One region of the Maricaulis sp. W15 genome, then DNA from elsewhere that is predicted to be linked to it. Evidence: predicted binding sites of a transcription regulator. Region 1 holds the regulator's gene; each other region holds the start of a gene.
The links. Region 1 encodes LexA, which represses DNA repair genes until DNA is damaged. Its sites were predicted from a motif close to ATGTTCCNCTTGTGTTCC; they were not measured.
Positions count from the first base shown of each region.

Region 2: a site for LexA is predicted at 1,540-1,557, ahead of AWH62_RS12220 (ROK family protein). Genes of this name have one in related genera too.
Region 3: a site for LexA is predicted at 1,997-2,014, ahead of AWH62_RS10150 (ATP-dependent helicase). Genes of this name have one in related genera too.

Region 1 is NZ_LQXG01000012.1:356,359-359,636, forward strand. Features, by position in the region: gene AWH62_RS07110 (ComEC/Rec2 family competence protein) at 1-842, shown strand, start outside; gene lexA (transcriptional repressor LexA) at 1,070-1,768, opposite strand; gene trpC (indole-3-glycerol phosphate synthase TrpC) at 1,865-2,662, opposite strand; gene trpD (anthranilate phosphoribosyltransferase) at 2,687-3,278, opposite strand, start outside.
Region 2 is NZ_LQXG01000018.1:207,023-210,300, forward strand. Features, by position in the region: gene AWH62_RS12210 (PleD family two-component system response regulator) at 1-1,031, opposite strand, end outside; gene AWH62_RS12215 (response regulator) at 1,044-1,421, opposite strand; gene AWH62_RS12220 (ROK family protein) at 1,602-2,513, shown strand; gene AWH62_RS12225 (DNA polymerase IV) at 2,510-3,278, shown strand, end outside.
Region 3 is NZ_LQXG01000017.1:103,216-106,493, reverse strand. Features, by position in the region: gene AWH62_RS10165 (chloride channel protein) at 1-567, shown strand, start outside; gene AWH62_RS10160 (hypothetical protein) at 632-1,162, shown strand; gene AWH62_RS10155 (GIY-YIG nuclease family protein) at 1,475-1,810, shown strand; gene AWH62_RS10150 (ATP-dependent helicase) at 2,121-3,278, shown strand, end outside.

The sequences.
Region 1 (3,278 bases):
TCGGTGGTTTGGGCACGACCAGCCTGGTTGCCGGCACGGCAACGGCCGGGTTTGCCGCCTTCCATTTTCACCGCGTCGCCAGCTTCGGCCTGGCCGGCAATCTGCTGGTGATGCCGATTTTCTCCTTGCTGGTCATGCCGGCTGGCGTGCTCGGCCTGGTGCTGATACCCGTCGGTCTGGATGGTCCGGCCTTCGCCGTCATGGAGTGGGGGTTATCGATCATGCTGGCACTGGCCCACATGGTCGCCGACTGGCCGGGCGCGCAGCGTTATCTGCCGGCAACGCCGGGCTTGGTTCTGGCCTTGTTTGCGGCCGGCTTTGTCGCCAGCCTTCTGGTTCGTGGACTGTGGCGCTGGAGCGGGGCCGCCGTGATGGCAGCGGCGCTGGGTTTGTGGGCCGTGCTGCCGCAGCCGGATCTCTTCATCTCCGAGACCGGATTGATCCTCGCCCGAGATGACGCCACCGGCTGGGTGGTCAGCGACCGGCGCCGCTCACGCTTTGCAGCGCGGGTGTTCCTCGAGGCGCGCGGGGTGGCGGATCCGGCGCCGGCAGTCTGGGATGCCAATTGTGACAGCCATGGCTGCAATGCCCGGCTCCAGGGCGTGCGGGTGACCCGCTTGTCGTCGCTGCAGGATTGGCCGACCGATTGTTCCCGCGCCGACCTCATTGTGGCTGATCTTGCGGTGCCGCCGGCAATTGCCCGCCAATGCCAAGCCCGGATCATCGATGCCGATGAGTTGGCGAGAACCGGTGGCCAGTCACTGCATCTGCGTGATGGTCAACTGGTCGCGATCCAGCGTGCACGGCCATTGGTCGGTGCACGCCCCTGGCACGGGCGTTGATGGCGGTGGCGATTTGCGACGGTCCCTTGCCCGCCTGATCCCGGACCATCGTCGCGGCGCGGCAGGAGCTGAATCTGGAACAAGAGCCGGCGTCCACCGGTGCGTTCCAAACGGCACACAGGCGGCGCCTGTAGAGCGCACCTGCGACCTGCGCCTATGGCTGTGACAGCGTCCAAGGACGATTCAAACCGTGCGCATCGAAGTTGCCAAGCAAAGCAATCACGTCGTCAGTGATAACGCCGGATCAGTCCCACAAGACGTCCTTGCACCTTGACCCGATCGGGGCCGAAAATGCGGGTCTCGTATTCGGGATTGGCCGCTTCCAGGGCGATTGAGCCGCCTTTTTTGCGCAGGCGTTTGAGCGTGGCTTCCTCGTCATCAACCAAGGCGACCACGATATCACCGGACTCGGCAGACTGGCAGCGCCGGATGAGGACAGTGTCGCCATCCATGATACCGGCCTCGATCATCGAATCGCCCTTCACCTCAAGCGCGAAATGCTCGCCGCCGGTGACCATGTCCGCAGGGACGGGCAGGCGGTCGGTTTCATGCTGGATGGCCGAGATGGGCACGCCGGCGGCGATCCGGCCGAGCACGGGTATGTCGACCGTCGATTCGCGCGGGCTTTCCTCGGGCTTGGCGAAATTGCCGCGCACGACATTGGGGCCGAGATTGCCGCGTGGCAGGCTCGGCGTTTCAGCCGCCGCCGCTGATTCGGGCAATTTGAGCACTTCCAGTGCCCGGGCGCGATGGGCGAGGCGACGGATGAAGCCGCGCTCCTCCAGTGCCGTGATCAGGCGGTGAACACCGGATTTGGAGGCCAGTTGCAGCGCGCCCTTCATCTCGTCGAAGGAGGGCGAGACGCCGGTTTCCTTGATGCGTTGATGGATGAAGAGCAAGAGCTCGTTCTGTTTCCGCGTCAGCAAGGCAACCCCCTTGTTCGCATTCCCGGAATCAGGCGCAGGCCTGCGGGAACAAATCAGGAATAGGAGTGTTTGTTCTACAAGTGTTCTGAAATGTCGTCAAGCGGTCGCCGGACGGCCCAACAGGGTCGCCGTTGCTGTCCGGACATCGTCCTGACGCATCAGGCTTTCGCCGACCAACAGGGCGCGGGCACCGGCCTGTTTCAGGCGCAAGGCGTCATCACGGCCGAAAATCCCGCTCTCGGCGACCAGCAGCCGGTCATCAGCCACCATCGGCGCCAGCGCGTCGAATGTGTCGAGGGATGTCTCGAAGGTCCGCAGATTGCGGTTGTTGACACCGAGCAGGGGCGCGTCGAGCGCCAGCGCCCGTTCCATCTCGGCGGCGTCATGGACTTCCACCAGCACGTCGAGCGACCAGGCATTGGCTTCCTCGATCAGCTGGCGGGCGGTGTCATCATCAACCGCCGCCATGATCACCAGGATCGCATCGGCCCCGAGTAGGCGGGCCTCGGCAACCTGGTAACGATCATACATGAAATCCTTGCGCAGGGCCGGCAGGGCGACGGCATTGCGGGCCTCGGTGAGGAAGGTATCGGCGCCCTGAAAACTGGGCGTATCGGTCAGCACGGACAGGCAGCTCGCCCCGCCGGCCTCATAGGCGCGGGCGAGGGCGGGCGGATCGAAATCGGCGCGGATCAGGCCTTTCGACGGGCTGGCCTTCTTGATCTCGGCGATCAGGCCGAGGCCGTCCGGTGCGACAGCGAGGGCCTTGGCAAAGCCGCGTACCGGCGCCACATCGCGCGCCGCGGCGGCGATCTCGGCATAAGGGCGCGCCTGTTTGCAGGCCGCGATATGCTCGCGCTTGTAGGCGCCGATGCGGGCCAGCGTGTCAGGCATGGTCTCGGGGCGGGTGCTCATGGCTCACGCCTCCCCGTGTGAAATGGCGACCATACGGGCGAGGGCGGTCTTGGCACGCCCGTCATCAACGGCCGCTTCTGCCAGGCGGGTGCCATCGGCAATGCTGTCGGCCAGTCCGGCCAGGAGCAGGGCGGCGCCGGCATTGAGCACGGCAATGTCGCGGAAGGCGCCGGTCTCACCGTCGAGCAAGGCGCGGATGGCGTCGGCATTCATCTGCGGCGAGCCGCCCTGCAGTGCCTCGGCGCTGGCCAGAGGCAGGCTGGCCTCTTCGGGATGGAAGCTGTATTCCCGGATCACCCCGTCGCGCAGTTCGGCAATGTTCGAGCGACCGGTCGTGGTCAACTCGTCCATCCCGTCCTCGCCGCACATCAAGAGTGCATGCTCACAGCCCAGATTGCGCAGCGCTTCGGCCATCGGCACCAGCCAGCGCTTGTCATAGACGCCGAGCAGCTGACGCTTGACGCCGGCCGGGTTGGACAGCGGACCAAGCAGGTTGAACACGGTACGCACGCCGAGATTTTGACGGGCCGGACCGACATGACGCACGGCAGCATGGTGTGCCGGGGCGTAGAGGAAGCCGACGCGGGCTTCGAGC
Region 2 (3,278 bases), on a different contig from region 1:
ATATCGCCGGCCTCATGGCCGTGGCTGTCATTGATCTGTTTGAAATGGTCGATATCGGCCAGCAAGAGAGACACTGGCGCACCGCCATTGCTGGCACTGTCCATCGCCTGGCGCAAACGCGAAGAAATATAGCGGCGATTATGCAGACCGGTCAGCGGATCGGTGACGGCCAGCTCCATGCCTTCATCGAGATGCGAGCGGAGCTGGTCGGCATAGCGTTTACGGCGCAGCTGGGTGCGCGCCCGCGCGGCCAGCTCTCCGGCATCAACCGGACGGTGGATGATGTCATTGACGCCGAGGTCGAGCGCCCGGACAGCATGATGGACATCATCCGGTTGTACGACGGCCAGAATGGGTAATTGCCGCGTCGCGGCGTCCGAACGGACACGCGCACACAAGCGCAGACCGTCATAATCAGTCGCTGTGAGATCGACGATCAACAGATCCGCCTCATCCCGGGTTGCGGCGATAGCGGCAGCCGGGTCGTGGATCTGACGGACATCGGCCTGGGCCGGCATGGCCGCAGCGTAACGTCCGGTCGCACGCGGATCCGCGCTGACGATCACAATCCGGGACGCGGCATCAATGTCATCGTGCATGTCGCCGGAAACACCCGACATCGCCGAGTTCGATTCGCGATAACGCAATTCGTCCAGCACCGCCTTCAGCCGCAACAGGCTGCGCACGCGGGCAAACATGGTGACATCATCGATCGGCTTGGTGAGAAAATCATCGGCCCCGGCCTCGAGGCCTCGGATCCGGTCTTCGCGCTGGTCCAAAGCGGTCACCATCACCACCGGAATATGGCGCGTCGACGGGTCGTCCTTGAGTTTGGAGCAGGTCTGATACCCGTCCATCACCGGCATCATCACATCGAGGAGAATGAGGTCGGGTTGCTCTGCCTTGGCCACCGCAATGGCCTCTTCGCCATTGGTCGCGGTGCAGACATCGAAATACTCGGCCTGCAGCCGGGCCTCAAGCAGCCGGACATTGGCGGCTTGATCATCAACGACGAGAATACGCGCACTCATCGACGACCACCCCTAGTCGAGAAACTGACGAACGGTCTCGATAAACGTGGCCACGGTAATCGGCTTGGACAGATAGGCTTCGCAACCGCCCTCACGGATGCGTTCCTCATCGCCCTTCATGGCGAATGCCGTGACAGCCACCACCGGTATCGCCGACAGGCTGTCATCATCCTTGAGCCATTTGGTGACTTCAAGGCCGGACACTTCCGGCAGCTGGATGTCCATGAGAATCAGGTCGGGCGTATGCTCGCGCGCCATTTCGAGTGCCTTGAAACCGTCCTTGGTCTGCAAGGTCTCATAGCCATGAGCCTCGAGCAGATCGTTGAACAGCTTCATGTTCAACTCGTTGTCTTCGACAATCAGGACCTTTTTGGGCATGACCTGCAGCATGTCGGTGACGCGCTTCCCGTTGTTTGCACGTATTTTATCGTGCTTGTTGAACCCCACCTGCACTAAACCCGATTTTCCTTAACCAACCATGAGTCAAAGGCGACTTTTCGGGCGTTTCGGAACAAGATAAGAACAAAAGCGGCCGAAAAAAGTATACGCCATGCGGGAGGGGACGACAGGATGAATCGAATCGGCATCGACCTCGGTGGCACCAAAATCGAAGCCCGTCTGTTTTCCCGGCACGGAACGGAGTTGGCCCGCGAGCGCCTGGCCACGCCGCGCGACCCGGACGGCACGATCATCGCCATCCGCGACCTGGTCGTGCGACTTGAGTCCGCCCACGGACCGGCCCGCGTCGGCCTTGCCCATCCCGGATCGATCAGCCCGGCCACCGGGTTGATGCGAAACGCAAATTCGGTCTGGCTCAATGGCCGCCCCTTCCGTGATGACTTGTCGGCAGCGCTCGATCGACCTGTCCGTAGCGCCAATGACGCCAATTGTTTTGCCCTGTCCGAGGCCCGCGACGGGGCCGGCCGTGACGGTCGGGTCATCTTCGGCGTCATCCTGGGCACTGGCGTCGGCGGCGGTGTGGTCGTCAACGGGCGACTGCTCGACGGCGCCCAGGGCATTGCCGGCGAGTGGGGTCACAATCCCCTGCCCTGGCCGCGCCAGGATGAACTCGCCCCGCCCGCCTGCTGGTGCGGCAAGACCGGCTGCCTGGAAAGCTGGGTCTCCGGCCCCGGCCTGGCGGCGGACCATGCCCGGCGGCATGGTGGCAATCTGGCGGCGAATGCGATTTTCGACGCGGCGTCAGGCGGCGATGCGGCGGCAGCGGACAGCGTTGACCGGCATGCCAACCGATTGGCCCGCGGGCTGGCGACCATCGTCAATATTCTCGATCCCGACATCATCGTGCTTGGCGGCGGCGTGTCGAACGCGCCCGGCCTGTGCGAGCGGGTCAGCGCTGCCCTGCCCGACTGGATATTCTCCGATGTGTGCCGGACGCGGATCGTCCGTCACGAACATGGCGACGCCTCCGGTGTCCGCGGTGCGGCCTGGCTTTGGCCGGCGGATGAAAGCGGCACGCCATGAGCGAGCCCGGCTATTGCCGCGCCTGTCTGACACCACTTCCCGAGCAGGCCGATTCCTGTCCGGCCTGTGGCAGTCACAAACTGCTACGCCATGCCGAACTGAACACGCTGTCGATCGCCCATATCGATTGCGATGCCTTTTTCGCGGCGATCGAGAAGCGCGACAATCCCGAGCTTGAGGACAAGCCGGTCATCATCGGTGGCCGGCAGCGCGGCGTGGTCTCGACCTGTTGCTACATCGCCCGACTCTATGGCGTGCATTCGGCGATGCCGATGTTCAAGGCGCTCAAGGCTTGCCCGGACGCCGTGGTCGTCCGGCCGGAGCATGGCAAATACACGCGTGAGGGCTATCGCATCCGCGACATGATGAAGGATATCACCCCGCAGGTGGAACCGCTTTCGATCGATGAGGCCTTCCTCGATCTCTCGGGCACGTCACGCCTGCACGGCTCACCGCCGGCGCTCACCCTGCTGCGCTTGCAGCGGCGAATCGAGGAGACGGTCGGGATCACGGTCTCGGTCGGCCTGTCCTTCAACAAATTTCTCGCCAAGACCGCCTCCGACCTCGACAAGCCGAACGGGTTTGCAGTGATCGGTGAGGCCGAGGCCCTGGACTTCCTGGCGCCGCGCCCGGTGCGCTCGATCTATGGCGTCGGACCGGCCTTTGCCGCCAAGCTGGAACGCGACGGTATCCGCACGCTGGCCGATATCCGGCGCCAAGGCGACAAGCGCATGGCCGATCGCTATGGCGATATGGGTTATCATC
Region 3 (3,278 bases), on a different contig from region 1:
TATCTCGGCGCCATGCTCGGCTCGGCCTTTGGCATCGCATTGGCCGTACTGGCTGGCGACCAGACCGCCGGCCCGGGCTTTTTCGCGGTGATCGGCATGGGGGCTGTGGCCGGCGCGGTGCTGGGCGCGCCGCTGTCGACCACGCTGATCGTGTTCGAACTGACCGCCAGCTATGAGGCGTCTGTCGCGGTGCTGGTCGCGGTCTCGCTGGCCACCGTTCTCAGCCAGTCGGCGTTGGGCGGCTCGCTGTTCCAGCTGCAATTGCGCCGGCGTGGCTATGACATCGCCGGCGGCGCAAGCCGCTTGGTCCTGCAATTGGTCCGCGTGCGCGATGTGATGGAGCCGCTGGGCAGCTGGGGAGAAGCCGAAGTGCCCGATGGCAGCTGCGTCTATGAAGATGACATGCTGGGCCGGGCCATCGCCGTCATGGACGCCGAGCAGATTGATAGCGCTGTCGTCCGCGAACGTTCGGACGCCCAGGCGGTGACCGGCATCATCACCAAGGCCGATGCCCAGGCGGCCTATGCCCGCCGCCTCGCTGAGATCAGCGAAGAAGAGCATCGCTGAGACCGTTCGCCGGGCTTCAGCAAGGTTATTGCTCTGGAAAGAATGTCGCGGATAAGGTCGCGCAATGGAACCGAACGGGTTTGACATTCCTGCCAGCGAGCGCGCCGTGCTCGGCGAAGCGCCACTGACTGCAGAGGCGTTGCGGACGGCCAATATCAACCCGACAACCGGGCTCGCGACCGACTATCTCAACCATTTCAATGAAGTGGTGATGTTGATGGAAATGTTGCCCGACATGCCCGATTGCGCCGAGGATGTGCTGGACTGGGCGCCGGCCGACTATCCCAGCCACTTCGCCAATTCCTCCTTCAAGGACAAGGAACTGGCCATTCTCGCCTACCGGGCGGCGCCAAATGCCGTGCGGGCCCATCTGGAAACCCTGATCCTGCAGATCAATGGCGAGGTCCTGCGCGCCCAGTCCGTGCTGCGCGAGACCACCAGCCCCGAGGCCTGCGCCCGGATCGCGGAACTGGCCAGCGAAGAAATCCGCCCGCTGATCTCCGCCGCGTCCGGCACCATCCATGGCGGCTCCACCACCGAAGATGAACTCGACGACGAAGCCGCCCAAGCCAATGTGGACGCGCTGTTCGGGTGAGTTCGATCGACGCGGTGCCGATCGTCACGTGTCTCGAAGACTGAGCAGTTTCTGGATCGATAAGCTCAACGTCGGTCCCGGATCACGCTTTGCGCGTCCGGGAAAAATGGGCGTGGATTGAGAAGAAGGCGTGTGTCATCCGCGACGAAAAGCTTGCCAACTCCGGATGCCAAAGCTGATAGCTGCAAACACCAAACTCATTTCCCCCGGACGAAGCCCGGCGAAAGCCGGGCGCAGATCCGGGGCCGACCAAAATCCCTCCCGTTTCAGTTGATTGAACACACAATACATGCAATTATAAATTGCATGACAATGCTCGCGCCCGAAGCTGTCTACATCCTCTTCAGCCGTCCGCACGGTGCCCTCTATGTCGGACGTACGAAAGACCTGATCTGGCGCACCTGGCAGCATCGAACCGGCGCTATTCCCGGCCACACCAAGCGCCATGGCATCAAGCAACTCGGCTGGTTCGAATGGCATGACGGCTTCGAGTCCGCTGCCCACCGCGAGTATTTGATCAAGCGCTGGCGACGCGCCTGGAAGATCGCGCTGATCGAATCCGTGAACCCGGGCTGGAAAGACCTCTGGTTCGATATCCGCGGTGATTTCGACAAAGAAGTGCCGATGGTCACCCGCCTCGAAGATTGAGCGCGTTCTGGATCGATAAACCCAACGTCGGTCCCGGATCGCGCTTTGCGCGTCCGGGAAAAATATGTGTGCGGCGCGTCAAACATCCCGGCTCATTTCCCCCGGACGAAGCCCGGCGAAAGCCGGGCGCAGATCCGGGGCCGACGAGCGGTTCAACCACTCGCCTGCTCAACTCTCAATTCAAAGCGAACAAAAAACGAACAATCACACATCCCTCCCTTGGGGACCGGCGCCAATCAGTCCAGTATGACGGATTGAATCGGTTCGACGGACCCGCGTTGAACCCGCCGTCCAAGCTGCAGGGAATTGCATGTCCGGTCTTTCCATCTCCGACATGGCGCGTCCCGCGCCGCCGACGCCCTATCTTGACGGGCTGAATGCCGAGCAGCGCGCCGCCGTGGAAGCCATGGACGGCCCGGTCCTGGTTCTGGCCGGCGCCGGCACCGGCAAGACCCGCGTTTTGACCACCCGCCTCGCCCATATCCTCGCCACCGGCCGCGCCCGGCCGTGGGAAATCCTGGCCGTCACCTTCACCAACAAGGCGGCGCGCGAGATGAAGGAGCGGGTCGGCAAGATCATTGGCGAAGCGGTCGAGGGCGTGCCCTGGCTGGGAACCTTCCACTCGGTCTCAGCCCAGATCCTGCGCCGCCATGCCGAGCTGGTGGATCTGAAATCCTCCTTCACCATTCTCGATACCGACGACCAGCTGCGCCTGATGAAACAGATCATCCAGGCCGAGAATATCGACGAGAAGCGCTGGACGCCGCGCCATCTCGCCAGCCTGATCGATGGCTGGAAAAACCGCGGCCTGATGCCCGACCAGCTGGGCGAGGACGACAAATGGGCCTTTGCCGAGGGGCGCGGCCAGGGCCTTTACCAGATCTACCAGGAGCGCCTGAAAACCCTCAATGCCTGCGATTTCGGCGATCTGCTGCTGCACACCCTGCACATCTTCAAGGACAATCCCGACGTCCTGAAGCTTTATCACGACAAGTTCCGCTATCTCCTCGTCGACGAGTATCAGGACACCAATATCGCCCAATATCTGTGGCTGCGCCTTCTGGCCCAGGGCACGGGGAATATCTGCTGCGTCGGCGATGACGACCAGTCGATCTATGGCTGGCGCGGCGCCGAGGTCGACAACATTTTGCGCTTTGAAAAGGACTTTTCCGGCGCCACCGTGATCCGGCTGGAGCGCAATTACCGCTCAACCGCGCATATCCTCGGTGCGGCTTCCGGCCTGATCGCCGCCAACCGGTCGCGCCTTGGCAAGACGCTGTGGACCGATGATGCCGAGGGCGAGAAAGTCCAGGTGCGCGGCATCTGGGATGGCGAGGCCGAGGCCCGCTTTGTCGCCGAGGAAATCGAGAACTGGGTCTCAGGTCAGCGCGCTTATTCCGACAGTGCCGTGCTGGTCCGTGCCGCCTGGCAGATGCGCGCCTTTGAAGACCGCTTCATCATGCTGGGC